Regions from separate parts of the Leucobacter alluvii genome, predicted to be linked through region 2. Evidence: predicted binding sites of a transcription regulator. Region 2 holds the regulator's gene; each other region holds the start of a gene.
The links. The regulator HrcA, encoded in region 2, represses chaperone genes, less so after heat shock. The targets are predictions, from matches to a motif close to TTNGCACTCGNNNNNNNCGAGTGCNAA.
Positions count from the first base shown of each region.

Region 1: the regulator HrcA is predicted to act here: its motif matches at 6,370-6,396, upstream of groL (chaperonin GroEL).
Region 3: the regulator HrcA is predicted to act here: its motif matches at 3,347-3,373, upstream of ABFX18_RS04360 (Hsp20/alpha crystallin family protein).

Region 1 covers NZ_BAAAOP010000012.1:288,820-299,394, reverse strand. Annotated here, with positions in the region: gene ABFX18_RS12660 (HtaA domain-containing protein) at 1-1,262, shown strand, start outside; gene ABFX18_RS12655 (HtaA domain-containing protein) at 1,311-2,252, shown strand; gene ABFX18_RS12650 (heme/hemin ABC transporter substrate-binding protein) at 2,252-3,361, shown strand; gene ABFX18_RS12645 (FecCD family ABC transporter permease) at 3,463-4,533, shown strand; gene ABFX18_RS12640 (heme ABC transporter ATP-binding protein) at 4,530-5,342, shown strand; gene ABFX18_RS12635 (LytR C-terminal domain-containing protein) at 5,440-6,282, shown strand; gene groL (chaperonin GroEL) at 6,468-8,090, shown strand; gene ABFX18_RS12625 (sensor histidine kinase) at 8,640-10,136, opposite strand; gene ABFX18_RS12620 (response regulator transcription factor) at 10,138-10,575, opposite strand, start outside.
Region 2 covers NZ_BAAAOP010000005.1:468,180-478,754, forward strand. Annotated here, with positions in the region: gene ABFX18_RS06690 (DUF1990 domain-containing protein) at 1-764, shown strand, start outside; gene hemW (radical SAM family heme chaperone HemW) at 813-2,039, shown strand; gene hrcA (heat-inducible transcriptional repressor HrcA) at 2,183-3,220, shown strand; gene dnaJ (molecular chaperone DnaJ) at 3,274-4,377, shown strand; gene ABFX18_RS06710 (16S rRNA (uracil(1498)-N(3))-methyltransferase) at 4,380-5,156, shown strand; gene ABFX18_RS06715 (cation:dicarboxylate symporter family transporter) at 5,173-6,552, opposite strand; gene ABFX18_RS06720 (sensor histidine kinase) at 6,736-8,094, shown strand; gene ABFX18_RS06725 (response regulator) at 8,091-8,813, shown strand; gene ABFX18_RS06730 (HIT domain-containing protein) at 8,845-9,195, shown strand; gene ABFX18_RS06735 (PhoH family protein) at 9,185-10,231, shown strand; gene ybeY (rRNA maturation RNase YbeY) at 10,228-10,575, shown strand, end outside.
Region 3 covers NZ_BAAAOP010000004.1:200,003-210,577, forward strand. Annotated here, with positions in the region: gene ABFX18_RS04345 (metal ABC transporter ATP-binding protein) at 1-638, opposite strand, end outside; gene ABFX18_RS04350 (metal ABC transporter substrate-binding protein) at 635-1,726, opposite strand; gene ABFX18_RS04355 (amidase) at 1,868-3,265, shown strand; gene ABFX18_RS04360 (Hsp20/alpha crystallin family protein) at 3,430-3,873, shown strand; gene ABFX18_RS04365 (Gfo/Idh/MocA family oxidoreductase) at 3,990-5,039, opposite strand; gene ABFX18_RS04370 (sugar phosphate isomerase/epimerase family protein) at 5,036-5,932, opposite strand; gene ABFX18_RS04375 (Gfo/Idh/MocA family protein) at 5,972-7,192, opposite strand; gene ABFX18_RS04380 (ATP-binding cassette domain-containing protein) at 7,555-8,532, opposite strand; gene ABFX18_RS04385 (ABC transporter permease) at 8,529-9,575, opposite strand; gene ABFX18_RS04390 (sugar ABC transporter substrate-binding protein) at 9,605-10,575, opposite strand, start outside.

The DNA of each region.
Region 1 (10,575 bases), on a different contig from region 2:
AGGCGCCGACCACTCTCTCGAAGGCCGGCGCGGAGCGCTTCTTCGTGAACGGCACTGGTGCGGGGCCGACCGGCACCTTCTACGACGCGGGAACCAAGCTCGACGACATCACCTTCATCATCGGAGCGGATAGCGGCACGAAGCCCGCGGAGCCCACCGATCCCGCGAGCAAGCCGAAGCCCGCTGGCACGCCCGAGACCCCGGCTGCGCCGGCGCCGACCGACGGCGCCGCGGCCGGATCCCTCTCGTGGAGCGTGTCGAACGCGTTCGCCGCGTACACGACGTGCACCAACAAGGAGGCGTACGGATACGCGCACTGCGCGAAGGGGAGCATCGAGACGAACGGCGTCGGCGCCGGCTACCTCTTCCCGCAGGCGGCGAGCTCGAGTTGGGATCGAGCGAGCCAGACCGGCACGGTGAGCTACAGCGGTTCGGTCGCCTTCACGGGCTACGGCATGACCATGTACAACGTCTCCAACCCCTCGATCACCATCTCGGGCCCTGCGAGCGCGACGCTCAGCACCGGCAACTCGACGTCGTTCGGCTCCGGCACCTACCAGCTCGATCTCGCGAGCGGCAGCAAATCGGTCGGTGCAGGCGGAGAGGTCACCTGGAGCAATGTGCCGGTTCTGGGCACGCTGAGCAGCGGAGGCGCCGGGGGCAGCGGCAGCCAGTCGATCGGGCTCGATCCCCTCACCTTCACCGTGGGCGCAGAGTCCCAGGTCAGCTTCGGCGCCACCGCGGCCGGCAGCGAGAAGAAGCAGTACACCGCAGCCGATACGCCCCCGGCGACGACCGGTGTGACCGTGCTCACCGACGCCGAGAAACTCACACCGGGCGGGCGCATCGAGATCGAGGCGTCGGGCTTCGACCCCGACGACGAGGGCGTGCTGGTCGTGCTCTACTCCGATCCGATCGTGCTCGACGATGCCGCGACCGCTGACAAGAACGGCGTCGTGCGCTGGTCGGGCACGCTCCCGAAGGACGTGCGCGGCACGCACACCATCACCATCCAGGGCAGCACGAATGCCGGCGCCGTCATCGACATCGTCGAGCCGAAGAAGAAGAAGTCGGCGCGTTCGGCTGACGTCGAAACCGAGGCGCTCTCCGGCGCAGTCGCCGAGGATCGCGTCACCTCAGCGGCGATCATTCCTGCCGGCGGCATGGCACTCTGGGAGTGGTGGGCGAGTGCGGCCGGGCTCGCAGCGATCGCTGCCTGCATGACGCTCCTCACGATTCGCCAGCGCCGTGACTCGGCCTAGCGATCCTCCCATTCCCGTCCCACCCCACGATCTCCAGGAGGTTCATCAGTGAACGCCCGAATCCGCCGCTCCGGCGCACTGCTCGCAGGCGCTGCGATTATCGGCGGGCTGCTGCTCGCTCCCACTGCGGCGCAGGCGCAGCAACCGGTTCGCGCCGAAGGCGAAGCAGGCGTGTGCGAGATCACGGGCGGCGAGCTGTCGTGGGGCGTCAAAGAGAGCTTCCGCGCGTACATCAGCGGCAGCATTGCGAACGGATCGTGGGAGGCGAGCGACGGTGCGACGTACGAGACGCCCCAGTTCGCGTGGGGCGGTGCGACCGGCAGCATCGACACGGGGACGGGCGAGGGAAGCGTCTCATTCACGGGAACCGTGCATTTCACCGGCCATGACGGGGTGCTCGATCTGACCATCGCGAACCCGACCCTCGAATTCGAGGGCGACGGCAAAGCGGCTCTGCTGCTCGACGCGCGGAGCACCGACATGGAGGGCGAGGTCGCGATCGACACCCAGCAGGAGTGGGTCGGCGACGTGATCGTGCCGGATCAGCTGCCCGTCTCCGACGACGCGCTCGTCGCTGACGCGCTCTCGACGACACTCACGAACACGGGCGCCAAAGCGTTCGCGGGCTTCTACGAAGCGGGCGCAGAGCTCGATCCGGTCGATCTCGACCTGCAGTTCGCCAGCTGCGCAGATGCCGGTGCGGCCGGCGCCGGCGCGGCTCCCTCCGATTCGGATGGGGCCTCGGAGGAGATCCTCCCCGCCCCCGACGCCGCCGAGACTGCCGCGCCCGCGGCGTCGCCCGCTGCGATCCCGTGGCTCCCGATCATCATCGGAGGCATCGCGATCCTGGTGATCGGAGTGACCGGAGGCATGCTGCTCGCAGGGCGCAAGGGCAAGGCGGCGACGACGCCGACCCCGGATCCCGCGCAGCCGTCCGAGCCGGCATCCGACGCGGGAGCTGACCATCGTCCTTCCGGGGAGACTCGGTGATGCGCCACCGCGTCGCCGCCGGCTTCGCGGCCCTCCTCGCAGGTTCTCTGCTGCTCGCCGGCTGTGCTGCTCCGTCGGATTCGACCGGCACTGATGCGCCCGCCGCGGTGTCGACGACACCGCTCGCCGAGCTCGCGACCCTCGAAGATCCCAAGGCCTACGTCGGCCCGTCGACGGCGGTGCTGCAGCACTCCACCATCGAGCCCGTGGCTGAGAATCCGGTGCAGTCGCTGCCGGCGACCGTACCCTCGTTCGCGACCGACGGCTCCAGCACGGATGTCACGGTCGAACGGGCCGACAAGGTGGTGGCGGCCGATCTCGGCGGCAACATCTCCGTGACGATCGCAGGGCTCGGATTCGCCGACAGCCTCGTCGGCGTCGACCAGTCGACCACGCTCGAGAGTCTGGCCGACCTTCCTCGCGTCACGAGCGGGGGGCACACGGTGAACGCCGAGGCGATCATCGACCTGCATCCGGACGTCGTGGTGACCGACGGGTCTGTGGGTCCGCGAGACGTCATCGAGCAATTGCAGGATGTCGGCATCCAGGTCGTCTTCGTCGAGAACGACCCGTCGTTCGAGGGAGCCGAGGAGCTCGCCCGTCAAGTCGCCGCGATCTACGGCAGCCCCGAAGCGGGCGAGCAGCTGGCCGAGCGCATCGCGAGCGAAGTCGAGGCGAAGATCGCGGAGATCGCGGAGATCGCACCCGGCACCCCCGCCGACAAGCTGCGCATCGCATTCGTGTACCTTCGCGGATCGGCGGGCGTCTACTACCTCTTCGGCAAGGAATCAGGGGCCGATCAGCTCATCGAGGCGATCGGCGGGGTCGACGTCGCCACCGACATGGGCTGGGACGGCATGAAACCGATGACCGACGAGGCGCTCGTAAAAGCGAACCCAGACCTCATTCTCGTCATGTCGCACGGCATCGAGTCGGTCGGCGGCGTCGACGGGCTGCTCGAGGAGAAGCCCGCGATCGCCGTGACCACCGCCGGCGAGCACCGCCGCTTCGTCGACATGGAGGACGGCACGGTGCTCTCGTTCGGCCCGCGATCCGCCGAGATTCTCGACGCGCTCGCGCGCGCCATCTACGCGCCGGAAGGTCAGTAGCTGCCGCGCTCCGGCGCGGCGAACGCCGATACAATAGGTGATCGTGCCGGCCCCGGGGCCCCGGGTCGCAGCGGTACTCACCAGCGCAGAGAAAGCATCACGTGACGAACGCCACACCGAGTACCCTCGGCCGCCGCAGTGCAGGCCGCGGTGCCATCGTCATCACCGCTGCCGTGATCCTGGTGATCGTCGGCATCATCCTCTCGGCAGGGCTCGGTCAGCTCTCGATCGGGCCGACAGAGGTCGTCGGGTCCGTGCTGCGACGGATCGGCATCGCCAACTCCTGGGCTCCCACCGACGAGCTGCTGGACCGCACGCTGTGGCAGATCCGCTTCCCGCGCGTCATGATGTCCTTGCTCGTCGGCGCCGCACTGGCGGTCGCCGGCGCCGTCATGCAGGCGATCTTCGGCAACCCGCTCGCCGAGCCCGGTGTGGTCGGCGTCTCGTCAGGTGCGGCGCTCGGCGCATCGGCGTCGATCACGCTCGGCATCACCGCGTTCGGCGGGTGGACGATCGCGATCTTCGCCTTCCTCGGCGGCCTCGCAGCGACGTTCATCGTGTACCTGACGGCACGCGCGCAGGGTCGCACCGAGATCGTCACGCTGCTGCTCACCGGCGTTGCCATCAACGCGTTCGCCGGTGCAGGCCTCGCGCTGTTCACCTTCATCGGAGACACCGCCAGTCGCGAGCAGATCGTCTTCTGGCAGCTCGGCTCGCTCAACGGATCCCGGTGGAACGAAGTCGGTATCGTGGCGGTCGTCGCCGCGGTCGCCGCCTGCATCGCGATCCTGTTCGCCCAGAAATACGATCTCCTGTCGCTCGGGGACCGCACTGCAGCGCACCTCGGGGTGCGCGTCGAGCGACTGCGCATCGTGTCGATCGTGCTCGTCGCGCTGCTGACCGGCGTCGGCGTGGCCTTCGTCGGCGTCATCTCGTTCGTCGGCCTCGTCGTGCCCCACCTCATGCGCATGATCCTCGGTCCCGCGCACCGCCTGCTGCTCATCTGCTCACTGCTGGGCGGAGCCGTGCTGCTGATCTACGCCGATCTCCTGGCACGCACACTGGTCGACGGCGCGGATCTGCCCATCGGCATGCTGACATCGCTCGTCGGCGGGCCGTTCTTCTTCTGGCTCATCCGTCGCAACCGTCGTCGCTCGGGAGGCTGGGCATGAATGTCGAGGAGCCCGCCGTCTCGCAGCAAGCCGGCGCAGTCGCCCAGCAGGTGGACGGCGTGAGCTATCACGTCGGTTCCGTCCCGATCTTGACCGACGTCACGATGGCGGTGCGATACGGCGAAGTGCTCGCCCTCGTCGGCCCGAACGGTGCCGGGAAGTCGACCCTGCTCAGCGTGCTCTCTGGCGACATCGTTCCGTCGAGCGGTTCGGTCGCTCTCGACGGGCGGGGTCTCGGAAGCTGGCCGGCCCGCGACCTCGCACGTGCCCGCGCGGTACTGCTGCAGGCCAATCAGGTCGCGTTCTCGTTCACCGCTCAGCAGGTGATCGACATGGGGCGCGCACCCTGGATCGGGACACCGGACGCAGACGATGACGAACGAGCCATTCGCGATGCGACGACCGCGGCCGACGTCGGGCATCTGATCCAGCGCGGATTTCCGCATCTCTCCGGCGGTGAGAAAGCGCGAGTCTCTCTGGCGCGCGTGCTCGCCCAGGAGACACGGATCGTGCTCCTGGATGAGCCGACCGCAGCCCTCGACCTGAAGCACCAGGAGGCAGTGCTGCAGATCGCACGGGGGCTCGCCGAACGCGGCAGAGCCGTCATCGTCGTGCTGCACGATCTGTCGCTCGCCGGGGCGTACGCCGACGAAGTCGCCATCCTCGCCAATGGCGCGCTCGTCGCCCGCGGCGCCCCGGGGGAGGTGCTCACCGAAGCCCGCATCGCCGAGGTGTACGGGGCCCCCGTGCGCGTACTGCAGGATCCCGACACCGGGAGACCGATCGTCATTCCGCGACGAGAACGCTGATCCTGTCACCGTTCTGGCAGGTCTGCCACGGTAGTGTGGCAGAATCTCGCAGTGCGCAAGTTCTGCTGCATATCGGCGACATCTGAAGGGGTACCGCGTGGCGCGACCGACCGAAGCAGGGACGAAAAGTCCCTCGGCCCGTCAGTCATACCCCGAGGACCGATTCGACCGCGTGCATCACACGGGTCGGATCGGAGCGCACCGCGTCACCGCGCGCCCACGATACGTCTGGCAGTACCTGATCGCCGGTCTGCTCGGGTTCGCCCTGCTCACGACCGCCGGGATCCTCGCCGTGCAGAGCATCGGCGCCACCGGCAAGCTGCCGCTCGCCTCCTCCGGGGACTCCTCCGGTTCAGCGGCGCCGACCGTCAAGGCGGAGCTCGATCCCGAGGCGACGATCGCGATCCTCAATGGAACCCCGACGGAGAATCTCGCGGCGGCGCTCGACGCGATCGTCACGACCGAGCAGTGGGGCAAGATTCAGTTCTCGGGGAGCGCGGAGACGACCGATGTCGCGATCTCCGCCGTGTTCTACTCGAACCCCGACGATGCCGCCGCCGCCGCCGGCCTCGCCGAGAAGCTGGGCGGCGTCTCGACGTACACGTCGACCGAGTACGAATCGTACGGAGTGCGTCTGGTCGTGCTTCTGGGCGCGGACTACAAGGGACCAGGCCTCGAAGAGGCCGCCGAGATCACCGACGGCTCCGCCGACAACGCGACCGATGCCGATGCCGATGCCGACGGTGCACCGGAACCCGAGACGAATCCCGAGACGGGTCTGCAGATCAACCCGACGACGGGCCTCGACATCGACCCGGCGACCGGATGGGACATCGACCCGACGACGGGCTTCCCGATCGATCCGGCGACCGGTCTGCCCACCGACCCGGCGACGATCCCGCCGAGCGACCCCGCAGTGGGCGGCTCGATCTCGGGCTGACCTGCGGGGCGGGGACCATTCCCGCGTTGTTCGCTGCGCGCGAGCAGACACGCTTGCACTCGCCCGGTCAGAGTGCCAAAATGAGTGTTAGCAGTCGATCCGACTGAGTGCTAAACATTCGTGCGACGGCGCTATGCGTCGGCACGATGCTCACCACATCGAAACACCTCCGGAGGGGCAAATACATGGCAAAGATCATTGCGTTTAACGAGGAAGCGCGTCGTGGACTCGAGCGGGGTCTCAACACGCTCGCTGACGCTGTGAAGGTGACGCTCGGCCCCCGCGGCCGCAACGTCGTGCTGGAGAAGAAGTGGGGCGCCCCCACGATCACCAACGACGGCGTCTCCATCGCCAAGGAGATCGAACTCGACGATCCCTACGAGCGCATCGGCGCCGAGCTCGTCAAGGAGGTCGCGAAGAAGACCGACGACGTCGCAGGCGACGGCACGACGACCGCGACCGTGCTCGCACAGGCACTCGTGCGCGAGGGTCTGCGCAACGTCTCGGCCGGCAGCGATCCGATCGCGATCAAGAAGGGCATCGAGAAGGCCGTCGCGGCAGTGTCGGCCAAGCTCCTCGAGAACGCTCAGGAGATCGAGACCACCGACCAGATCGCGGCTACCGCATCGATCTCGGCAGCTGACGAGCAGATCGGTCAGCTCATCGCCGAGGCCATCGACAAGGTGGGCAAGGAAGGCGTCGTCACCGTCGAGGAGTCGAACACCTTCGGCACCGAGCTGGAACTCACCGAGGGCATGCGCTTCGACAAGGGCTACCTGTCTGCGTACTTCGTCACCGACACCGATCGCCAGGAAGCCGTGTTCGAGGATCCCTACATCCTCATCGTGAACAGCAAGGTCTCGAACATCAAGGACCTGCTCCCCGTCGTCGATCCGGTGATCCAGTCGGGCAAGCAGCTGCTCATCCTCGCCGAGGACGTCGAGGGCGAAGCTCTCGCAACCCTCGTGCTCAACAAGATCCGCGGCATCTTCAAGTCGGCGGCCGTCAAGGCTCCGGGCTTCGGCGATCGCCGTAAGGCGATGCTGCAGGACATCGCGATCCTCACCGGCGGCCAGGTCATCTCGGAAGAGGTCGGCCTCAAGCTCGAGAACGCGACCCTCGACATGCTGGGCACCGCTCGCAAGGTCATCATCACCAAGGACGAGACCACCATCGTCCAGGGCGGCGGCGACGACGAAGCCATTCAGGGTCGCGTCACGCAGATCCGTCGCGAGATCGAGAACACCGACAGCGACTACGATCGCGAGAAGCTGCAGGAGCGCCTCGCGAAGCTCGCGGGCGGCGTCGCCGTCATCAAGGCGGGCGCTGCGACCGAGGTCGAGCTCAAGGAGCGCAAGCACCGCATCGAAGACGCAGTGCGCAACGCGAAGGCTGCAGTCGACGAGGGCGTGCTCCCCGGCGGTGGCGTCGCGCTCATCCAGGCCGGCAAGGACGTCTTCGAGGGCCTCGAGCTCTCGGGTGACGAGGCTGTCGGCGCGAAGATCGTGCAGACCGCTATCGAGGCGCCGCTGCGTCAGATCGCGCTCAACGCAGGTCTCGAGCCGGGTGTTGTGGCGGATCGCGTCGCGAACCTGCCGATCGGTCACGGCCTGAACGCCGCAACCGGCGAGTACGGCGACCTGGTGGCCCAGGGCATCCTGGACCCGGCGAAGGTCACCCGCTCGGCACTGCAGAACGCAGCGTCGATCGCAGGGCTCTTCCTCACCACCGAGGCCGTCGTCGCCGACAAGCCGGAGCCGGCATCCGCCGCTCCCGCCGGCGATCCGACCGGTGGCATGGACTTCTAAGTCCTCAGCCTCCAACAGAGATACCCGAACAGGGGTCGCGTCTTCGGACGCGGCCCCTGTTCGCGTTTCGCGGGGGTCCGGTGCGGCCCCTGTTCGTGCTTTCCCCGCGAGTCCGGTACCGCGAGTCCTGCAGGGGACCCGGTCACCGGCGGACGCATCTTGAAATCGCGCACTGCGCCACACGGAATCCACTGCGCGAGCGCAACAGAGATGTTGGGTGCGGCGATCGCTGCGCCACGGTGTCGGCACCGCGCAGTGCGTCATTCGCTCACAGGTGCTGTGGCTCTCGGTCATTTCGCCGTATTGCTCACAGACGCGCTCCTCGAACGGGAGACCGATGCAGACAGCGACCACGATGGAGCTATGAGCATACGGACCGAACGTCGTCGCGCCGGCGGTCCTGGGCAGAGCGGAGCCGGTACGGAGGATACGCTCCGCACCACTCGGGATCCATTGCTGGACGCGCGGCTGCTCGAGGCGCACGGCCGTAAGAGGCGGGCGACCGCAGCAGCACGTGGAAGCACCCGCGGCTGCGAGCGCGGAAGCGGGTCAGGTGAGACGCGGTACCGGGACCGTGTCGTCGGAGGCCTCCGCGCTTGGCAGATCGACCCGGAAGGTCGCCCCGCCGCCGGGCGTCTCATGCACGCTGACCGTGCCGCCGTGGGCGTCGACAATGGACTTCACGATGGCGAGGCCCAGGCCGGAACCGCCGGTCTCACGATTGCGGGAGGTGTCCGCGCGCCAGAAGCGGCCGAAGATCTTGTCCCTGATCTGCTCAGGAACGCCCTCGCCGTGGTCGACGATCTCGAAACGCGTGAACGTCTTCGCACCGGGCGCAGGTTCGGGGCTGGAGACGACGAGCTCGATCGGGCCGCCGTCCGGTGTGTGCCGCATGGCATTGCCGAGCAGGTTGGTCATGAGCTGCCGCACCTTGTGCTCGTCACCGATGACCGCGGGCTCCGCGGGATCCGTGATCACGGCGACCTCGCGGTCAGGCGCTTGTGCCCGCGCATCGAGCGCCGCGTCGGTGGCGAGCTTGTTGAGCGGAAGCGTCGCAAGCGCGAGCGGCCGCCGTTCATCGAGGCGGGCGAGCGCCAGCAGATCCTCGACGAGCGAGGTCATGCGGATCGCCTCTTTCTCGATGCGCTCCATCGCCTGGGCGACGTTCTCCTCCTCCTGCAACGCACCCATCCGATAGAGCTCGGCGTACCCGCGCACCGAGACGAGCGGGGTGCGGAGTTCGTGGCTCGCATCCCCGATGAACCGGCGCATGCGCTCGATCGTGCGCGCCTGGTCTTCCAGTGACCCGTCGAGACGATCGAGCATGATGTTCAGCGACTGGCCCAGGTGCCCCACCTCGGTATGGGGACTCGAGATCATGATGCGCTTGGAATAATCGCCGCGTGCGATCTCGAGCGCCGTGCGCTCGACCTCCGCGAGTGGAAGGAAGGTGGCAGTGACGAGCAGCCGGGTGAGTGCGGCGCCGAGCAGGATGACGGCGATGCCGAACCCGGTGAAGATGATGATGTACTGCGCAACCGTCTGAGTCACCGGTGCCGTGGAAGAGGCGATGAGCAGCGTGCCTGCGGGCTGTCCCTTCTCGTTGATCGGCATGACGATCGCGTTCCATTTGACGCCGTCGGCAGCCCGCAAGCTAATCAAGGCGTCCTGATAGCGGGTCGTCACATCATCGAGTGTGATGCCTTCCACCTCAGGCAGCGATTTGGGGTCTTGGTCACGAGTATTGTCGCGCGTCACCGTGCCGTTGGCATTCAACAGCGCGACGTAGTACCCGCTCGGAGCCTGCGTGATGTCTTCCGACGTCAGTCCATTGAAGTTGGCGTAGGGACGCAGGGCCGGCGCGGGATTGTCGCGGAGGCGTTCGAGCGCCTGCGTCTGATTCGCAGTGAGCATGGGGTGGAGCACGGCGAGGGTGCCGACGCCCGCCACGATGAGCCCGAGGAACAGGATGAAGACCGTGACGCCGGTGATCTTCGCCCGCAGCGAGACGTCGGCCCAACGCTCCGACCAGTTGGGCCGAGCCACGCTACTTGACTTCGGTCTTCAGCATGTACCCGAAGCCGCGCTTCGTCTGGATCAGCGACTCTTCGGTCAGCGGATCGAGCTTGCGCCGCAGGTACGAGATGTAGGACTCGACGATGCCGGCGTCGCCGTTGAAGTCGTACTCCCAGACGTGGTCGAGGATCTGAGCCTTCGAGAGCACTCGGTTCGCGTTCTGCATGAGGTAGCGGAGCAGCTTGAACTCGGTGGGGGAGAGCTCGACCGACGCGCCCTGCACGGTCACTTCGTGCGTGTCCTGATCCATCGTGATGGGGCCGACGCTGAGCACCGAATCCTCGTCTTCCTGGATCGTGCGGCGCAGCACGGCCTTGATGCGGGCGATGATCTCGTCGAGGCTGAACGGCTTCGTGACGTAGTCGTCGCCGCCGACCGTGAGGCCTTCGACCTTGTCCTCCGTGTCATC
Region 2 (10,575 bases):
TGATGACCTGGGGCGCGCAGCGCGGATCCGGCGTGCGTGTGACCGACATCGTTCGAGGCGCTGGTTCGGAATACGTGGGCCCGAGCTTCAACGGTGACGGAATGCCGGAGGCCGCTGGTGAGGTCGAGGAGCAGTTCGGCCCAGACGGCGAACCGTACATCGTCTCGGGAACCACCGCGGTGCTGCACTTCGAGGGGCAGGATCCCCGAAACGTGCTCGTGGTGTACACCGTGGACGAGGAGCGCCGCGTCGGGTTCGCGTGGGGGACCGGTGACGAAGCCGGCGCTGTCGGCGAGCAGCTCTTCCTGATCGAGTTCCGCGCCGACGACACGGTGTGGGCCGTCGCCCGCGGGTTCGTCGCAGCGCCGAAGAACGGTTTGCTCGGCCTGCGCGGCCGCGCGGACGTCCGTGCCGCGCTCGATGCCGTCAAGCGCGGGATCGCCGCGCTCGCTCCCGGTGCTCAGCCCGTTCCGGATCTCGGCCCGGCCGTGCAGGCGGAGACCCCCGCGGCGGAGCCAGCTGTCGATGCGGCGCCGGATGCCGAGCCCGAGGCTGCGCCCGAGCCTGTACAGGCGACCGAGCCCGAGGCTGAGCCCGAGCCCGAGCCCGAGCCCGAGCCCGAGCCCGAGCCTGAGGCTGCTCCCGAGCCCGAGCTTGCGCAGGCGTCGGATGGCATCGCGGAGCAAGACGACGCCCCCGGCCATCTGCCGGGCGCCGACGCGAACGGCCCGACTCACCAGCGCCGACCCAGTAGACGGTCGTGATGAGGGGGCAGTTCTGCCCCGAGTGGAACGCAGGATCGGGAGACCGCCGTGCCGAGCGCGCTGCCTGAGGGAGACCCCGCCCCGGAGGACTGCGCGCTCCCACCCGAGGTCGCGGTCGGCGCGCATGCCCGCAACTTCGGCGTGTACGTGCACGTGCCGTACTGCCGAGTGCGCTGCGGATACTGCGATTTCAACACGTACACGGCCAGTGAGCTCGGCGGCACCTCGCGGGGCGACTACGCCGCGCAGGTGGAGCAGGAGCTGACCCTGGGCGGCCGCGTGCTGCGACTCGCCGGGCTTCCGGAACGGCAGGTATCGACCGTGTTCTTCGGCGGGGGCACGCCGACGCTGCTGCCGGCCGACGATCTCGCTCGCATGCTCGGGCGCATCCGGGCTGAGTGGGGGCTGGCCGACGGGGCTGAGGTGACGACGGAGGCGAATCCCGACTCGGTCGACGCCGAGTACCTGCGAACGCTGGCCGACGCGGGATTCACGCGCGTGAGTTTCGGCATGCAGTCCGCCGTGCCGCACGTGCTCGCGACGCTCGACCGCACGCACACCCCTGAGCGCGTGCCGCTGGTCACGCAGTGGGCGCGCGATGCCGGGCTCCAGGTGAGCGTCGATCTCATCTACGGCACGCCGGGCGAGAGCCTCGCTGATTGGGAGCGCTCGATCGATGCAGCGCTCGCCTGCGAACCCGACCATATCTCGGCCTACGCGCTGATCATCGAGCGCGGCACGAAGCTCGCCGCGCAGATCCGACGCGGGGAGGTCGCCGCCCCCGACGAGGACCTGCACGCCGACATGTACGAGCTCGCCGACGCCCGCTTCGCGGAGGCGGGTTTCTCCTGGTATGAGATCAGCAACTGGTCGCGCTCGCCGGAGACGCGGTCGCGCCACAACCTCTCGTACTGGACGGGTGAGGACTGGTGGGCGGCCGGCCCCGGAGCCCACAGCCACGTGGGCGGAGTGCGGTGGTGGAACGTGAAGCATCCGGGCGCATACGCGCAGCGCATGGCGCAGGGCGTCTCGCCCGCGCATTCGCGCGAGACCCTGTCGGAGGCGGCTCGGCGAGAGGAGCGCATCCTGCTCGAGACCAGGATCGTCGACGGGCTTCCCGCTGACGTGCTGAGCGCCGACGAACGTCGCTCGATCCCGCAGCTCATCGCGGACGGGCTCCTCGACGGGCGGGCCGCGATCGCCGGACGCCTCGTTCCCACGCTGCGCGGGCGACTGCTCGCCGACACCGTCGTGCACCGACTGCTGGGCGGCTGATCCCATCCCCGTCGGGGCTGCGGGACGCCGCTCGTGGACCCCTCGCACGACCGTGTTCGCTGGGAGCGGTAGCGGTCGCATGCCACCGTGCCTGCGCTAGACTTGGCACTCGGAACAAGTGAGTGCCAGGGTCAGGAGGGGCGATGGTTTCGGAGCGCAGCCTCGCGGTATTGCACGCGATCGTGGGCGATTACGTGTCGTCGAACGAGCCCGTCGGGTCGAAGGCGATCGTCGATCGCCACAGCTTCGGCGTCTCCGCAGCGACCATTCGCAATGACATGGCCCTGCTCGAGGAAGACGAGCTCATTGCGCAGCCGCACACGTCCTCGGGCCGCGTGCCGACGGACAAGGGGTACCGGCTCTACGTCGACACGCTCGCACGCATTCGTCCGTTGAGTTCGGCGCAGCGATCCGCGATCGAGCGCTTCCTCGGCGAGTCGTCGGACCTCGACGACGTCATGGCGCGCACGGTGCGCATGCTCTCCCAGCTCACCAACCAGGTCGCGGTCGCGCAGTACCCGTCGCTGCGCCGCACGGTCGTGCGTCACATCGACCTCGTCGCGATCGGCGAGGATCGGGTGCTCAGCGTCCTGATTCTCGGCAGCGGAGTGGTGGAGCAGCAGGTGGCCCTCCTTCCAGCCTCGCGCGTCACGGAGGCGTGGGTGCACGGCCTCCGGCAGCGCATCGCCGATGCGGCGGTGGGCAGCGACGTCGAGACGGCTGCGGGTGCGGTGACGCGTCTCGTGGAGGATCTGCCGCTCTGGTCGCAACCAGACGAGTCCGATCTCGTGCGCCGCGTGCTCGCGGTGGTGTCGGGGCAATTGCAGGCCAACCGCAATGACCGCATCGCCGTTGCTGGCGCCGCGAACCTCTCCCGACCGGATGGCGAGTTCGCCGGATCGCTGCCCGTCGTGCTCGAAGCCATTGAGGAGCAGGTCACCCTGCTTCGACTTCTCGGCGAGCTGGTGCACGACGACCGCGATGTCTCGGCGTCGATCGGTCGTGAGAACGAGGCCTACGGGCTCTCAGAGACCTCGATCATCGCGTCGAAGTACGAGGACGGCATCGCGATCTCGAAACTCGGCGTATTGGGGCCGCTGCGTATGGACTACGCCGGCAACATCGCCACAGTGCGCGCGATCGCGCGCTACCTCAACCGATTCTTGGGGGAGGAGCGGTAGCCGCCGCTCCTCCTGCCCACCCGACGACACCCCTACCTGAGGAGCGATATAGCGTGGCCGATCATTACGAGACCCTCGGCGTCTCCCGCGAAGCGAGCGCCGAAGAGATCAAGAAGGCCTATCGGCGGCTGGCACGCCAGTTGCACCCGGACGTGAACCCGAGCGAGGACGCGGCCGAGCAGTTCAAGAGCGTGACGCATGCGTACGACGTGCTGAGCGACCCCGAGCAGCGGCAGCACTACGACATGGGCGGCTCGCAGGGGGGCGCCGCCGGGTTCGGCGACATCTTCGAGACCTTCTTCGGCGGCGCCGGATTCGGCGGTGCGGGTCAGCGCGGTCCGCGTTCGCGCTCGGAGCGCGGGGACGACGCGATGATCCGGGTCGACGTCTCGCTCGAAGACGTCATCTTCGGCACGCAGCGCGAGATCACCGTGAACACGGCGGTGCTCTGCGAAGTCTGCCAGGGCAGTTGCTGCCAGCCGGGCACGCATCCCGTCACCTGCGACGTCTGCGGTGGCCAGGGGCAGGTGCAGCGCCAGGTACGGTCGCTCTTCGGCAATGTGGTCACCATGCACCCGTGCGGCAGCTGCCAGGGGTACGGCACCATCATCGAGCATCCCTGCGTGCAGTGCGCGGGCAAGGGGCGCGTGCGCGAGCGCCGCACCTTCCCCATCGAGGTTCCCTCCGGCATCGACACCGGCACGCGCCTGCAGATGCGCGGCGGCGGCGAGGTGGGCCCCGGCGGCGGGCCGAACGGCGACCTGTTCATCGAGTTCCGCGTGATGCATCACGACATCTTCAGCCGTGACGGCAATGACCTGCTGTGCACGATGCAGCTCTCCATGACCGATGCGATTCTCGGCGCCGATGCGAAGCTCGCGGGCCTCGACGGCGAGGTCGAGGTCGAGGTCGAGCCGGGGGTGCAATCCGGAGACATGCTCACGGTTCGCGGTCGCGGGATCCAGGGACTGCGCAGCACGACGCGCGGTGATCTGAAGATCGCCGTGCAGGTCGCCACGCCGACGAAGCTCTCGAATCGGGAGAAGGATCTGGTGCGGCAGCTCGCCTCGCTGCGCAAGGACGATGCTCCGCACCTCGGCGAATTCCATCAGGGCTTCTTCGGCAAGATTCGCGACCGCTTCTTCCGTCAGGGCTGAGCGTGGCCAACCTCTACTACCGCGAAGACCTCGACGCTTCCGACATCGTTCCGGGGTCGCTCGTCGAGGTGAGCGGTGATGAGGGACGTCACGCCGTACGCGTGAGCCGCCTGCGCGTCGGCGAGCGGACGGCGATCGGCGACGGTGCCGGCGCACTGGGGGACGGCGCGGTCGAGTCGGTCGCGAAGGATCGCTTCACCGTGCGCATCGATCGCGTCATTCCGTCAGCGCCGCCCGCCGGTCCGCGTCTGGTGCTCGTGCAGGCGCTCGCGAAGGGCGACCGAGACGAGCGAGCCGTGGAGCAGGCGACCGAGTTCGGCGTCGATGCCATCGTGCCGTGGCAGGCCGCGCGTTCCGTCTCCCGCTGGGATGGCTCCGGTGCCCAGGAGAGGATCGCGAAGGGGCTCGCGAAGTGGAGGCGCGTCGCGCGAGAGGCGTCGAAGCAATCGATGCGCGCGCGCATTCCCGAAGTGCGCGTGCCGGTTTCGCTCGACGGATTGCGCGAGATCGCGAGCCGCGAGCAGGAGACGGTCGTCGTGCTGCACCCGCGCGGCACCTCTCGGGTCTCGACGTGGGCGCGGTCCGCAGCCGAATCCGCGCACCCGGCTGATGAGCTGCTGCTCGTCGTCGGACCGGAGGGCGGGTTCGCCGGCGACGAGCTCGACGGGTTGGAGGAAGCCGGAGCATCGATTCTGCTCCTCGGCGACACGGTGCTCCGGACCTCCTCCGCCGGTCCCGCTGCGCTCGCGGTGCTGAATGCGGCGTTCCAGCGCTGGTGAGCCGGGCCGCCGCTGATCAGCGCCGCCGGAAGCGAGGATCCGCCTCGACGCGTGCGTGGGAATCCGAGTCGCCGTGATTGTCGCCGGTGAGGGTCGTCTCATCGAATGGCGCCTCCCCGCGGAGCACTCGATGCACGCGCTGCATATCGACCTGCTTCGTCCATGATCCGAGGAGCAGCGTCGCAACAGCGTTGCCGGTGAAGTTGGTGAGCGCCCGCCCTTCCGACATGAAGCGGTCGATGCCGACGATCACGCCGACCCCGTCGACGAGCTCAGGCCGGTACGCCTGCAATCCGCCCGCGAGTGTCGCGAGTCCCGCGCCCGTCACACCGGCGGCTCCCTTCGAAGCGATGATCATGAAGACGAGCAGCCCGATCTGCTCGCTGAGGCTCATGGGGTCTCCCATTCCGGCGGCGATGAAGAGCGAGGCCATGGTCAGGTAGATCGCGGTGCCGTCGAGGTTGAACGAGTACCCCGTGGGGACCGTGATGCCGACGACGGGTTTCGAGACTCCGAGGTGTTCCATCTTCGCGATCAACCGCGGCAGGGCCGATTCGGATGACGACGTGCCCACGATCAGCAGGTACTCGCGTCCGAGGTACTTCATGACTGCGAAGATGTTGACGCGCGTGACCGCATAGAGCAGGGTGCCGAGCACTCCGACGATGAAGACGATGCAGGTGATGTAGAAGCCGAGCATGAGCACTCCGAGGCTCCAGATCGCTGCGATCCCGGTCTTCCCGACGACAGCCGCGATGGCCCCGAATGCTCCGAGCGGGGCGAGCCAGAGGATCATGCTGAGAATGCGGAAGACCAGCGTCTGCAGGTGCTTGATGGCGTCCATGACGGGCGTCGCGCGTTCGCCGAGGCCCTGGAGCGCGAAGCCCGCGAGGAGAGCGATGAAGAGGACCTGGAGCACGCTCTCGCCCGTGAACGCGGAGAAGAACGTCGTCGGGATGATGCCGAGCACGAAATCCTGCGTGCTGCTGCTTTCGCCCGTGACCGTGTACTCCGCTCCCTGCATGTCGAGGCCCGTTCCCGGGTGGAGCAGGTTGCCGACGACCAGGCCGATCGCCAGAGCGAATGTGGACATGGTCATGAAGTAGGCGAGGGCGAGCCCGCCGATCTTTCCGACCGTCGCGGCCGTGGCGATGGAGCCGACGCCGATGACGATGGTGCAGAAGATGATCGGCGCGATCATCATCTTGATGAGTCCGACGAATGCCTTGCCGAGTGGTTCGAGACCGACGGCGAAATCGGGCGCCACGAGCCCGATCACGGCTCCGAGCACGACCGCGATGACCACGGCGACGTAGAGCCAAGTGTGTTTGTCCCACCCCCTCCGGCGGGGTTTGCGCGGTGCCGATCGGGATCCGGTGAGTGCTGTCGCGGCCATGCTGCTCCTTCTGAGAACGCCGTTGTCCATGTCGATCGCATCCGGCGTGCCGCTCCGGCAGCACCGCGATGCGCTGATCACGCTAAGCCGCTCGCGCGGTGCCCGGGCGTTTCGGGCTTATCGGACCCGCAATCCAGCGGCAGCGCGTGCCCGGCCCGACGTGACCGTGCGATAATGTGACCTATGAGTCACGGCCGACCATCGAGCGCGACCTCGCGCGTCTTCGTCATCCTGCTCGGCGGAGCGCTCACCGTGAGCGTCATCGTCACCGCAGTCCTCATGTGGGATAGCCGGCGGGCCGAGTACCGACGCACTGAGCGCGCCACCCAGGCTCTGGCAGTCGCAATCGCCGCGGCGCCCGAAACTGCTGAGGCGCTGGCGGGGCCGATCGAATCAGAACGAGTGACAGCCCTGCAGCAGCGGATGTCGGAGCTCCGACGGGACGTCGGAGTGAGCTACGTCACGGTGATGGATGCCAGGGGAAGACGGTTCACGCACCCCGATCCGGAAGAGATCGGGAAACGGTACCGCGGTACCATACCGGACAGGCCGGAGCGCTTCACCGAGCGCTGGACGGGGACGCTTGGCCCGTCGATCCGCACGATCGCTCCGGTCGCCGGGCCATCCGGGTCGACGATCGGATGGGTATCGGTCGGAATCACCGTGACCTCGGTCGCTCAGGAGATCTCGCGCGAGATTCCCCTCGCCCTTGCCGTGAGCGGAGCCTTCGCCGTGACCGGCGGCGTCGCAGCATTCGGAGCCGGAAGAATCACACGCCGCATCACCGGCGACCTGTCGGCCGAAGCGGTTCGCGACGCGATCATCTCTCACGATTCGCTGCGGACGCTCAGCGAGTCGCTCAGGGCGCAGACCCACGAGCACGCGAACCGCCTGCACGCCGCGATCGCCCTGCTCGAACTGGGGCGGAAGGACGAGGCCGTCGAGATGCTCGCGGCGACGGCGCATCGCAGCCAGGAACTGGCCGACCTCGTGGCGGCGCCTGACGCGCTCGAACCGGCCGTCAGCGCACTGATCGTCGGCAAAACGGCGCAGGCCGCCGAGCGGGGCGTCTCCATCGCCGTCGATATCGACCCGGAGCTCCCGGATCTTCCGATCGAGGCGATGGAACTCGTATCCGTCATCGGCAACCTGCTGGACAATGCGATCGACGCGGCCGCGACGAGCAGCACTCGCTCCCGAGAGGTCGCGCTGCGGATGCGCGCGGGCGCTCCTGGCGAGGGAGTGATCGACGTCTCGGATTCGGGTGATGGCTTCTCCGGTGAAGCTCGAAGCGGCATGTTCGAGTGGGGCGTCTCGACGAAGCGGTCATCGACCGACCGCGAGGTGGAGGGGAGGGGCGTCGGACTCGCGCTCGTCGCTCGCATCGTGCATGAATGCGGTGGCACCATCATCGCCCGTGAATCTCCGACGACGTTCACCGTGCGGTTGCCGGCAGTGCGCACGGAGCGCTCGCCCCGACGCGCGGCATCGACCGCAGCGCCCGCGACGCCCCCGGGTTCCCCTCCGGAAGCACACCCATGACGAGCAGCGTGCGCGACGGGTGCGAGCCGATTCGCGTCATCACCGTCGACGACGATCCGCTCGCACTCGAACTCCATCGTGCGCATTTGGCGCGAGCGGGCGGGTTCGAAGTCGTCGCACAGTGCTCCGGTGCGCGCGCTGCCGTCGTCGCTCTCACACGTTCGACAAATCGCGCGGATCTCGCACTGCTCGATGTCACGATGCCCGATGGCACCGGTCTCGATGTACTCCGCCACGTCCGTGCGCGAGGCGTGCGAACGGACGTCATCGCGGTGAGCGGGGTGCGCGACGTCGATGTGGTGCGGGAGATGGTGGCGCTGGGCGCCGTGCAGTATCTGATCAAGCCCTACACCTACCCGCTCTTCAAAGCCAGGATCGAGGCGTTCCGCGAGTATCACCGTCGGTCTCTGGCCGCGGGTCGCACGGCGACGCAGCACGACGTCGACAGGATGTTCGCCTCATTGCGCACGGCCCAGACCACGCCGTTGCCGAAAGGGCTCGCGACGCACACCCTGGAGCAGGTCTCTTCCGCGCTTCGAGCCTGCGGGACCTGCACCGCCCACGAGATCTCACGGCGGCTCGGGATCTCGCGAGAAGTCAGCCGACGGTATCTGGAGTACCTCGCGGAGATCCGCCGAGCCGAGCGGCGCGCCCGGTACGGCGCTCGCGGCCGCCCGCAAACCGAGTACCTCTGGAACGCCGAGATCGAGCGGCACTGACCCAGCGGCCGCCAGCGTCTACACTGGAACCATGGCAGCAGACACCGTGTTCGCGAAGATCGTTTCCGGCGAGATCCCCGTCGAGATCCTCGCGGAAACCGATCGGGTGCTCGCGTTCCCCGATATCAGCCCGCAGGCACCGGTGCACATCCTCGTGATTCCGAAATCGACGGCGTACGCGAACGTCGCCGAACTGGCCGCCGCCGAGCCGGAGACGCTGGCCGAGATGGTCGCTGTCGCCCGGAGTCTGGCGGAGGAGCACGCCAACGGCGAGTACCGCCTGATCTTCAACAGCGGGGCGACCGCCGGCCAGACGGTGTTCCACGTGCACGCCCACCTGCTGGCAGGCAACCTCGAGGAGCGATCGCTCGGTGCCTCCTGAACTTCCGATTGATGCCGAGTCCGCCACGGGGTCGAGTGACAGCGCACGCACGGGCGATCCCGAGCTCCAGCGGACGGTGATGCTCGCGGGGGTCGATCTCGCCTCGTTCCTCGGGCACCGGGATCAGCTGATCGCCGACCTCGAGGCGCAGCACCCGGAAGTGACGTTCCATGCGCGAGATCAGGTGCTGACCCTGCGCGGCCCGGCCGGCGCGGTGCGCTCGGCTGAAGAGGTGGTCGAAGAGATTCTCGAACTCGCGAGGCGCAGCGGTGCGGTCACGCGACGCGATGTGCAGGAAGTGACACGAATGGTGCATGACGGACAGGGGCCGACGGCGGCGCAGATGCTGAGCGAGCCGATCGTCAGCGTGCGAGGGCATGCGGTTCGGGCGCAGACCCGTGGCCAGCGAGCGTACGTCGACGCGATCGACTCGCACACGATCGTGTTCGGCGTCGGGCCGGCCGGAACGGGGAAGACGTACCTCGCGATGGCGAAGGCCGTGCAGGCGCTGCAGCGACGCGAAGTGGCCAAGATCATCCTGACCCGCCCCGCCGTCGAGGCCGGCGAGCGACTCGGATACCTGCCCGGAACGCTCGAAGACAAGATCGACCCGTACCTTCGGCCGCTCTTCGACGCGATCGGATCCATGATGGACGCCGACGTCGTGCCGAAGCTGCTCGCGAGCGGAACGATCGAGGTCGCGCCCCTCGCCTACATGCGCGGCCGTACGCTCAACGAATCGTTCGTGGTGCTCGACGAGGCGCAGAACACCACGCCCGAGCAGATGAAGATGTTTCTGACGCGACTGGGCTACGGTTCCAAGATGGTCGTGACCGGGGATGTCACGCAAGTCGACCTGCCGATCGCCACCAGCGGTCTGCGCGCCGTCAAGCGCATCCTCGGCGACGTGGAAGACATTCACTTCGCCGAGCTCGGCTCCGACGACATCGTCCGGCACAACCTGGTGAGTCGCATCGTCGACGCCTACAGCGCGTTCGACCAGTCCGCGCAGCGGCAGAAGGGAGACGCCTCGTGAGCGTCGAGATCAACAACGAGTCGGGTATCGAGGTCGAGGTCGGCCGCGTGCAGCGACTCGCGGCGTTCGTGCTGGAGTCGCTCTACGTGCACCCCGACACTGAAGTGGGCGTGATGTTCGTGGACGAGGCGTCCATCGAGCGGTTGCACGTGCAGTGGATGGACGAACCCGGCCCGACCGACGTGCTGAGCTTTCCGATGGATGAGCTGCGGCCCGGCCGGGTCGATGCGCAGACGCCGGCCGGCCTCCTCGGCGACATCGTCATCTGCCCGCAGGTGGCGGAGGTGCAGGCGGAGGCAGCTGGGCATGATCTGCAGCAGGAGATCTCCGTGCTGCTCACGCAC
Region 3 (10,575 bases), on a different contig from region 2:
CGGTTCTCCCGATCGAGCCCGTTGAAGGGTTCGTCGAGGAGGAGGAGCTGCGGGTCGGAGACGAGCGCCCGCGCGAGAATGCCCCGCTGCTGCTGACCGCCCGAGAGCTCGCCGAAACGGCGCGACGCCCAGGCGGAGAGACCCACGCGTTCGAGCGCGCGAGAGACCGCCTCGCGGCCGGTTCGGCCGATCGGGCGCAGTGCTCCGCGCGAGCGGTAGAGACCCATGGTCACGACCTGGCGGAGCGTGACCGGAAGCGTCGCATCGCGGGTGTCCGCCTGCGGCAAGGACCCGATGCGGCGCCTGGCACGATCCGGAGTCTCGCCGAGCACCCGGATCGAACCGCCGGTGAGTTCGGCCAGCCCCAGGATGCCGCGCAGCAGCGTCGATTTGCCCGAGCCGTTCGGTCCGATCAGCGCGACCGCAGCACCCACGGGAACCGCGAGCGTCAGGCCCTCGACCCGCGACGTCCCGTGGTATCCGAAGGCTGCCCCTTCGAGCACCAACGCCGCATCGGAGGCTGCGAGCGCGCCTCTCTCGGCACCCCCGTCGGCCCCGCCTGCCTGCATCGGCTCCGGGGCTGCGCAGTGCTGCGCGTCGCCGGGATCAGATGCTGCTGCGTCGCGTGCGGCCGTCATCCCTGCAGACTATCGGGCACCGCATCCACCTGGGCGCCCCACGCGTCGAGAATGAGTTCCGTGTTGTGCACCGTCGCGCCGATGTAGGTCGCTCCATCGCTGTCGGGTGCGCCCAGCGAATCCGCGTAGAGGTTCTCGGAGTCGACGACCTCGACGCCCGCCTCGTCGGCGATCGTCTGCGCGAGCTTCGGGCTCATCGACGACTCGACGAATACCGCTCGCACGCCGTGCTCTTCGATGGAGGCGACGAGCGCGTCGATTTCGGCGGCGCTCGGCTCGGCGTTGTCTTCGAAGCTGGGCAGGATCGACCCGGCGAACTCGATCCCGTAGTCATGCAGGTAGTACCGGAGCGAATCGTGGCCGCTCACGAGCACCCGCTCGTCTGCCGGCACCCGTTCGAACTGCGCGGCGATCCACGTGTCGAGCTCTTGCAGACGCTCGGTGTACGACGCGGCGCGCTGCTCGTAGTCGCCCGCGTGATCCGCGTCCGCCGCTGCGAGTCCGTCGGCGATCTCCGTCACCATGCCGACGGCGTTCTTCGGCGACGTCCAGATGTGCGGGTTCACGTCGCCGTGATCGTGGTCGTGCTCGGCATCATCCGCGTGATCGTGTTCGTGATCCGCTTCGTCAGCGTGCTCGGCATCGCCAGCGTGCTCGTGCTCGTGCTCGTCCGTTGCGGCACCCTCGGCGGTGATGTGCTTCGCCTCGTCGAGGTCGATGCCATCGGCCGCCGTGATGATGGTGCCGTCGAAGCCGGAGGCATCCACCGCATCGTCGACGAAGCTCTCGAGGTCGGCCCCGTTCACGATCAGCACGTCGGCCTCCCCGAGCGCCAGCAGATCGGCGGGGCTCGGGTCGAAGTGGTGCGCCGAGGCGTTCGGGGCGAGCAGGCCGGTGAGCTCGATGTCGTCGCCCCCCACTTCGCTCGCGAAGTCGGTCAGCTGCGTCGTGGTCGCGACGACCTTGAGCCCGGCGTCGCCGCCGTCGTCGGCATTGGCGCCGCCGCTGCAGGCGGTGAGTGCCAGGAGCGATGCGAGTGCTGCGGCGGCGAGAACGGCGGGTTTCACGGAGCGGGGCTTCTGAGTCATGACACACTTTCTAATGAGAACGAGTATCACTATACACCCCACGCCGGGAACGGCGTCCTCGCTGCACCGGCACCAGGCACCTCGGAGGAACGGACGCGCTTCGACGCGCATTCCCGGCGCTGGCGCTCGTAAGCTGGGCGGATGGAAGACGCGACGGCGGAGACCGCGCTGGCATGGCGCGACGCGCTCCGCCGCGGCGACGTCTCCGCGCGTGAGGTGGCCGAACGGTATCTGCGCCGCATCGAGGCGCACCACGAACTCGGAGCATTCCTCGCGGTCATCGGTGACCAGGCTCACACGGACGCGACGGCAGCCGACGCGCGATTCGCGGCGACATCACGCTCGGAACGCTCGACGCTGCCTCGTCTCCATGGGCTGCCCATCGCCGTCAAGGACCTCGTAGAGGTCGCCGGAATGGCGACGACCCGCGGCAGCGCCGCCCTTCGCCACCGCGTGGCGACCGCCGACGCTCCGGGAGTCGCGATGCTGCGCGCGGCCGGCGCGATTCCGCTCGGGAAGACGCAGGTGTCGGAGCTCGGCCTGACCGGTTACTCCGAGAACGCCATCGCGCCACCCGCGCGCAATCCGCTCGACCCCTCGCGCACTCCGGGCGGATCGTCCGGCGGGAGCGCGGCTGCGGTCGCGGCCGATCTCATCCCCATGGGTCCGGGAACGGATGGCGGCGGTTCGATCCGCATCCCAGCGCTCGCGTGCGGTCTCGTCGGACTCAAGCCGGGTCTCGGCGCGGTGCCAGGGGATCTGGCCGCGGCCGCTCCCTCCCTGCACGACGAGTTCGGTGCGCCGCGGTTGACGGTGAGCGGCCCCTTGGCCCGGGACCCGGCCGACGCGGCGATGCTCTTCGATGCGCAGCGCGGCGCGACGGGGGAGCCAGCCTTGGCGGCCGTGCGCGCCGCCGATGAGCTCACCGGACTCCGCATCGCGTACTCTGCGGCCTCGCCGTTCGCATCGGTGTATCCGATCGCGCTCAGTGCCGAATCAGGCTGCGCGTTCGAGGCGGCCAGGGAGCGCCTCGCCGCCCGCGGTCACCGCATGGATGAGGCGACCTTCGCCTACGACCCCGAGTACCCCGAGGCGTTCACGACCTCGTGGACGGCGGGCCTCTCGCGTCTGGCGCTCGCTCCCGATGCCGCTGCACGCCTGATGCCGCTCACCAGCCTCTTCCGCGAGCGCGCCCGCGCACGAACCGTCGAGGCGCATGAGCGCGCAGGGGCACGGCTGCGCGATTTCGCCGCAGACGCGCGACAGCAGTGGGGCGCCTACGATGCCGTCCTCACTCCCGGACTCACGATGCTCCCCCCGCGCGTCGGCGCCTTCACGTCGATGCATCCGGATGACGACTACCGGCTGCAGTGCGAGTGGGCTCCCTTCACGTCGATGGTGAACGTCTCAGGGCTGCCCGCGGTCGCTGTGCCGGTGATGCGGCTGCCGAACGGGCACGCAATGGGGGTGCAACTCATCGGCAGGATCGGCTCCGAGTCGCAGTTGCTGCAACTCGCGGCGCAGCTCACGTCCCCGTGAGTGCGCCGTCGCGCCCCTCTCGGCAACTCGACCGCGACTGCCGACAGACCGCGATTTTCAGAGATCTTGCAGCGAGCTTCATTAGCACTCTCAGGTACCGAGTGCTAATTTATATTCACATTGAGTGACCTCCACTCAAGCTTCACTGGAAGGAGAAAATCATCATGGCAATGACATTAGATCCCTTCAGCGAGCTGGATCGCTGGGCCGCAGGAGCGCTCCAGCAAGCGCGCTCCGGTCCGCGCCAGATGCCGGTCGACCTCCAGCGCGACCACGAGCGGTACGTCTTGAACGCCGATCTGCCCGGCGTCGACCCGGGCTCGATCGACGTCGATGTCGACGGCCAGCTCCTGACAATCCGCGCGCAGCGCACCGCCGACGTGGCAGAAGGCTCGAAGTGGCTCACGCGTGAGCGCCCCTCCGGCACCTATCTGCGGCAGTTCAGCGTCGGGCAGGGCGTCGACATCGCCGGCATCTCCGCCTCGTACGACAACGGCGTGCTCAGCGTCGTGATCCCCGTGAGCGAGCAGGCGAAGCCGCGCAAGATCGCCGTGCAGGGTCAGTCCGAGCACGTCGAGAGCGACACTCAGAAGTCCCTGACCCACTGATCCGGCACCGTACGCACGCCGCGTGACGCTGTGGGGCGCCGTTCGGGCGCCCCACAGCGTCACGCGCGAACCGGGACGCGCGGACTCGGGAAGCTTCCGATCCGCCGACGCAGCGATCAGGACGCGAGGCGGCCCGGCCGAAGCGGCAGGCCCGCCGCCGTGTACACCTCGTCGATGAGGGCCATCGTACGACGGGAGCGCTCGAGGCCGACGCGCGATCGCTCACCGCTGCGCACCGCTGACCGAATGCGGCGCAGTTGATGGGTGTACGACGACGAGGCGCCCAAGTGCTCCGAACGCTCTTCGACGCCGGCTCCCGTCGTCGTGCGCACGATGAGGCGCCCGTCCTCCTGGGGTTTCACGAAGTTCGGCAGCACGACCTCGCCCAGGCTTCCGTGCACTCGGAGCCCGAAGTTCCATTCGTCGCTCGCCATGCTCGTGTGCATCGACACGGGCACGCCTCCGAGCTCCAATCCGGCGACGACCGTCGCATCGACCCTCGCGTCACCCGTGTGCCCCTCAGCCCGCGCGAAGTCGAGGGTGAGCGGCGCCGCAGTCGGCAGACGCACACCCCCGAGCTCTCCTCCGAGCTGATCTCCGAGCAGGAGCAGGGCGTGCAGCGCGTAGCACCCGAGATCCATCAGCGCGCCGCCGGCGAGATCGAAGCTCCATCGCGGGTCGCGCGGCGCGGGCGCCGGCATGTCCATATGCACGTCGACACCGCGGATCTCCCCGATCGCACCCTCGCGCACGTGACCGATGAGGCGATGCATGGCCGGATGATCGGCGTAGTGGAATGCCTCCCACGCCCAGCCGGCCGAGCGCTCGAGTCTGGCGGCGACGCGATCGAATTCTGCGAGGTTCGCCGCGAACGGCTTCTCGACGAGCACATTGCGTCCGGCTTCGAGCGCTCGTGCCGCCCACTCGGCGTGCAGCCCGTTGGGAAGGCCGATGTAGACGAGGTCGAGCGAGTCGTCTTCGATGAGGGACGCGTAGCTCTCGGCTGCCGCCGAGAAGCCCCGTTCGGCGGCGTAGTGACGAGCGCGCTCGGGATCCCGCGCCGCGACAGCGGCACGAATGTCACCGGTCTCCGCCGTCGCCGCGATGATCGACTCCTCGGCGATGCGCGACGCGCCCAGCATGCCGATGCGCAGCGGCGCACTCATGACGCCTCCGGGATGTCGGTCGCGCCGAGTGCCTCGCGCAGGCAGGCGACGCTGCGGCGCGCGCTGTCGAACGCCGCCACCGCGTCAGCTTCGTGCTCGATGACCGTATCCTGCTCCACCACGTACCATCCGGCATACCCCACGCCGCGCAGCGCGCGGACGATCTCCACGATGCGCGCGTCGCCGGCGCCGAGTGACCGATACATGCCCTGGCGCACCCCCTCGCGGTAGTCGATCTCTCCGGCTCGCACCCGCGCGGCGACGGCGAGACTCACATCCTTCAGGTGCGCGTGCACGATGCGGTCCGCGTACTGCTCCACGAAGGCGACCGGATCGCCGCCGCCGAGCGTGTAATGGCCCGTATCGAGGCACAGGCCGATGCGGGAGCCTGCGATCACGCGCTCCACCGCATTCGGGGCCTCGACCACCGTGCCGAGATGGGGGTGCAGGGTCGCCACCACCCCGACGGCGGCGGCGGCATCGTGCGCACGATCGAGGTTGGCGAGCAGCGTGACCCATTCCGGGTCGCTCAACTCGATCGCACCGTCATACCCTTCCGCTCCCGTCACCGCCGAGAGCACGAGCGTCGTGGCGCCGGAGGCGACGTACGCCTCCAGTTCGCGCTCGATCGCCGGCAGCGGATCCACCGCCGCCCGGTGCAGCACGACCGGGAAGAACCCGCCGACGGCTTCGAGGCCCGCTGCGGCGAGCGCTGCGGCGCGCTCGGCCGGAGCATCGGGCAGAAACCCTTCCGGCCCGAACTCGGTCGCCGTGATCCCGAGCGACACCATCTCGGAGAGCACGCGCTCCCGCTCCAACTGCAGCCCCCAATCCGGGACCTCGATGACGCCCCAGCTGATGGGGGCGGCTGCGATGCGTGCGCGATGTGCCATGTGCGACTCCTTCGTCGGTGCAGTGCGAGTGGATGAGGATCAGGCGCCGGCCGCGGTCGTGCCCTCGACCGGCGTGCTCGACTGCCAGGTGCGCGTCTCGGCCGATCGCTCGGCCGCCGAGACCACCTGGGCCGCCGAGAGCGCATCCTGAATATTCGAGTTGATGGCCTCGCGCCCGAGCACCGCCTGGAGGAACTTCTTGGCCTCGATCACCTTGAGGTCGTCGTATCCCATCGAGGTCCCCGCTCCCGGCTGGAAGCGGTTGAAATCACCCATCCCCGGCCGGGCCATGACGCGCGTGTACCCCTGGTTCTCCGCGCCCAGACCGCCCGAGAGGTGCAGCTCGTTCATGCGCTCGAAGTCCCAGTGCGCCGAGCCGCCCGTGCCGTAGACCTCGATGCCGTAGCTCGCGCGAGGGCCCACCGAGACCCGGGAGGCCTCGAGGGTGCCGACGGCGTGCGCCGCCGGAGCCCCGTCCGCGACTCGCACGAGCATCCCGGCGTAGTCCTCGTTCTCGACCGGTTTCATGTCGCCGTTCTCGATCAGCGCGAAGTGGGTTCCCGTGCCCATCGGAAGCTCGGGGCGCTCGGCGTACACCGTCGAGGTGACTGCGCTGACCTCGCCGATCGGGCCGAGCGTGTACTGGACGAGATCGACCAGGTGGCCCATGAGGTCGCCCAGAACGCCGTTGCCCGCCAGCCCCCGCACGAAGCGCCACGACAGGGCGCCGCGCGGGTCGGCCGAGTAGTCCGCGAACATCTGCCCGCGGACATTCGTGATGCGCCCGAGCCTGCCCTCGGCCACGAGTTCGCGCAGGTACTCGATCGCGGGGGCATGGCGATAGTTGAACCCGATCGACGTGACGACGCCGGCCTCCTTGGCCGCGTCCGCGACCGCGCGGGTCTCGTGCTCGCCGCGGCCGACCGGCTTCTCGATCCAGAAGTGCTTGCCGGCCCGGGCCGCCGCGATGCCGATCTCCGAGTGCAGGAAGTTCGGGGCGCAGATCGACACGACGTCGACGTCTGGATCGTTCAGCACATCGTGGTAGTCCGCCGAAGCCCGCTCGTACCCGAGCACGCGCACCGCCTCATCCGTACGCGCCGGCGCCGGGTCCGCCGCGTGCACCAGGCGGGGTGCGAGCCCGAGATCCGGGTACGCGTACTTGAGGTTGGCGTAGGCGCGGCTGTGCAGCTGGCCCATCCACCCGACGCTGATGAGGCCCACCCCGATCTCGGTGGTGCCGTCTGCACGTGTCCGCATCTTCGCTCGTTTCGTCTTCGTGGTGCCGTGCACCGGTTCTCACTGTGGGGCCGGCCGGGGGCCGGGCCCGGGTCTGGGATCCTCGCCTGTCGACCGGAGTGATCCTGACTCTGGACTTGATTCTGGACCGGTCCAAATTGTACGGACATGGTGGCTGCGGTGTCAACAGTCCCGTGGGACCGAGGGTGTCCGCCGAACCCGAGCGAATCCCGCCGCCCGAATCCCTCGTGCTCAGCACTCGAGCTCGATCTCGGTGCGGGGGCGCCGGTGCAGCGGGGGCGGCCGGTGCGCCCCCGGGATGCAGAACGGGCGCCCGATCCTCGTCCGGATCGGGCGCCCGCCCTCGCGGAACCGAGAGACGCTCAGCGGCGTGAACGCCCTGGGGCGTCCTCCCCGTCGTCCGCGTACTCGCCGGGGACGACGGTGACGGCCTCGGTCACCTGCACGCGTCCCACGCCCGCCGCGGCGTCGCCCTCGATCTCATCGCGGATCGTGCGCACCGCGTCGGTGCTCGTGCCGACATCCCGCAGTTCGTGGACCAGCTGCTCGAGCTCCGCGCCGCCGGCCATGAGCCCGGTGAGCTCCTCGAGCGAGATCGCGGATTTCTCGTGGTACCCGATGCTCTGTCCGCGCTTCAGCAGCAGGAAGCGATCGCCCACCGGGTAGGCGTGGTGCGGATTGTGGGTGATGAAGATCACGCCGAGGCCCCGATCGCGCGCCTGGATGATGTAGCGCAGCACCACACCCGACTGCTTCACGCCGAGCGCGGCGGTCGGCTCGTCGAGGATCAGCACCTTCGCGCCGAAATACACGGCTCGCGCAATGGCCACGCACTGGCGCTCGCCGCCCGAGAGGGTGCCGATCGGCTGATCCACGTCGCGCAGATCGATGCCCATGTCGAGCAGCTCCTGCTTCGCCGTCTTGCGCATGAAGTCGACGTCGAGCCGCTGGAACGGACCCCAGCCCTTCGTCTGCTCCGACCCGAGGAAGAAGTTGCGCCAGACCGGCATGAGGGGCGCGACCGCGAGATCCTGATACACGGTGGCGATGCCCCGGTTCAGCGCCTCGCGCGGCGAGTTGAACTTCACCGGTTCGCCCTCGACGAGGTACTCGCCGGCGGTGTGCTGATGGAGCCCTGCGATGATCTTGATGAGCGTGGACTTGCCGGCGCCGTTGTCGCCGAGCACGCACATCACCTCGCCGCTCGCCACCTGCAGGCTGACGTCGCGGAGCGCGATGATGTTGCCGTACCGCTTCTCGGCGTCGCGCAGCTCGACGAGCGGCGCCTTCGCGGTTGCCGTGGCCGTCGCCGGAGCGGCGGCTGTCGATGTGGCGTTCACTTTTTCCCTCCTCGCGCCGCGCGGCGCTGCAGCGTGAAGTTCAGCACGGTGGCTCCGAGGAGCATGGCGCCGAGGAAGAACTTCAGCCAGTCCGGATTCCACTCCGCGTACACGACGCCCTTGAGCGCCATGCCGTAGATCAGTGCGCCGATCGCGCCGCCGATCGCCGAGCCGTATCCGCCGGTCATGAGGCAGCCGCCGACGACGGCCGCGATGATGTAGAGGAACTCGTTGCCGATGCCCTCACCCGACTGCACCGTCTTGAACGCGAAGAGCTGGTGCATGCCGAGCAGCCACGCGCAGAAGCTGACGCCCATGTAGAGGCCGATCTTCGTCTTCACCACGGGGACGCCCACGGCGCGAGCCGCGTCGGGGGCGCCGCCCGACGAGAAGATCCAGTTGCCGACCTTGGTGCGCTGCAGGATCCAGGTCGCGATGAGCACGAGGATGATCCAGTAGAAGACCGTGATCTTGACGTTGACGCCGAAGACGGGGATGTCGGCCGCGAACACCGCTTCCGCGGAGGCGAACCCGGGCCACTGCGCGATGGAGGGGGCTGCGACGCCGCCCGTGAGCGCGCGCGTCACCCCGAGGTTGAGGCCGGTCAGCATGAAGAAGGTCGCGAGCGTGATGATGAAGCTCGAGAGCTTCGTCTTCGTCAGCAGCCAACCGTTGAGCAGCCCGATCAGCAGCGAGAACACCAGGCCGACGATCGCTCCGACCCAGACGTTCCCCCCGAACCAGTACATGAAGAGGGACGAGGAGAGCGCCGCCGAGATGACGCCGACACCCGCCGACAGGTCGACCTCGCCGCCGATCATCAGGAGCGATACGCCGACCGCCATGATGCCGACGGTCGAGGCGCCGTACAGGATCGTCGCGATCGAGCTCGGCTGGGTGAACTGGGGGGCGACCACGGCGAACATGATCGCGAGTACCAGTGCGGCTGCGGTGGCGCCCGCCTCGGGCTTCGTGAAGAACCTGGTGAACAGGTTGCCAGAGGCGACGCGCTCATCGAGCTTGGGTGCGGTTGCTGTACTCATGGATTCGACCTTCCGGCGCGACCCTTCTCTTACTCTGCCGACTCGTCGTCGCCGCTGCCTTCGAACTGCGCGGAGACGCTGTCGGCGTTTTCGGCGTTGACGACGGTGGGTCCGGTCAGCACGGCCTGGCCGCCGCCGAGCACGTATCCGCCCTCGGTGTAGAGGCGCACCGCTTCAACGGCGGAGTATCCCTGCACGAACGGCTGCTGATCGATGCCGAAGAGGATCGTGCCGTCCTTGATCGCGGTGTAGACGTCGGCGTTGAGGTCGGTCGTGGCGAGCGTCGCGCTGCTGCCGGCGTCGGCGATCGAGTCCATCGCGGTCATCGCGAAGGGTGCTCCGAGGGTGAGCACCGCGTCGATGTCGGAGTTGGTCTGCAGCTTCGACGTGATGGTCGAGGCGACGTTGGTCATGTCGGTGCCCTGCACGTAGAGCACTTCCGATGTGCCCTCGAAGGTGTCCGCGAGCCCCTCGCAGCGGGCTTCGAGGCCGACGTGCCCCTGCTCCTGGATGACGCAGACGGCCTTCTTCAGGCCGGCGTCGTTGAACTGCTCGCCAGCCGCCTGGCCTGCGATGAACTCGTTCTGCCCGAAGTGCGCGAGCACTCCGAGGTCTTTGTAGGCCTCTTCGCCCGCGTTGATGCTGAAGACGGGGATGCCCGCGTCGACGGCCTTCTGCACTTCGCCCGCCATGGCGTCCGACTTCGCGAGCGTCACGACGATGCCGTCCACGCCCTGGTCGACTGCCTGCTGCACGAGCTGAGCCTGGCGCGCACCGTCGGGATCAGAGCTGTAGAGCAGCTCGACGTTATTGCGTTCGGCGGCGTTCTCGGCCCCCGAGCGGATGGTGTCCCAGAAAGTGTCGCCCGGTGCGGCGTGCGTGACGAGTGCAACCTTGATCACTTCTTCGTCGACGCCGCCGCCGCCGCCACCACCTGCAGCACCGCCGCCGGCGCCGGCGGGAGTACCGCACGCAGCGAGGGCCAGTGCTCCGACGCCCG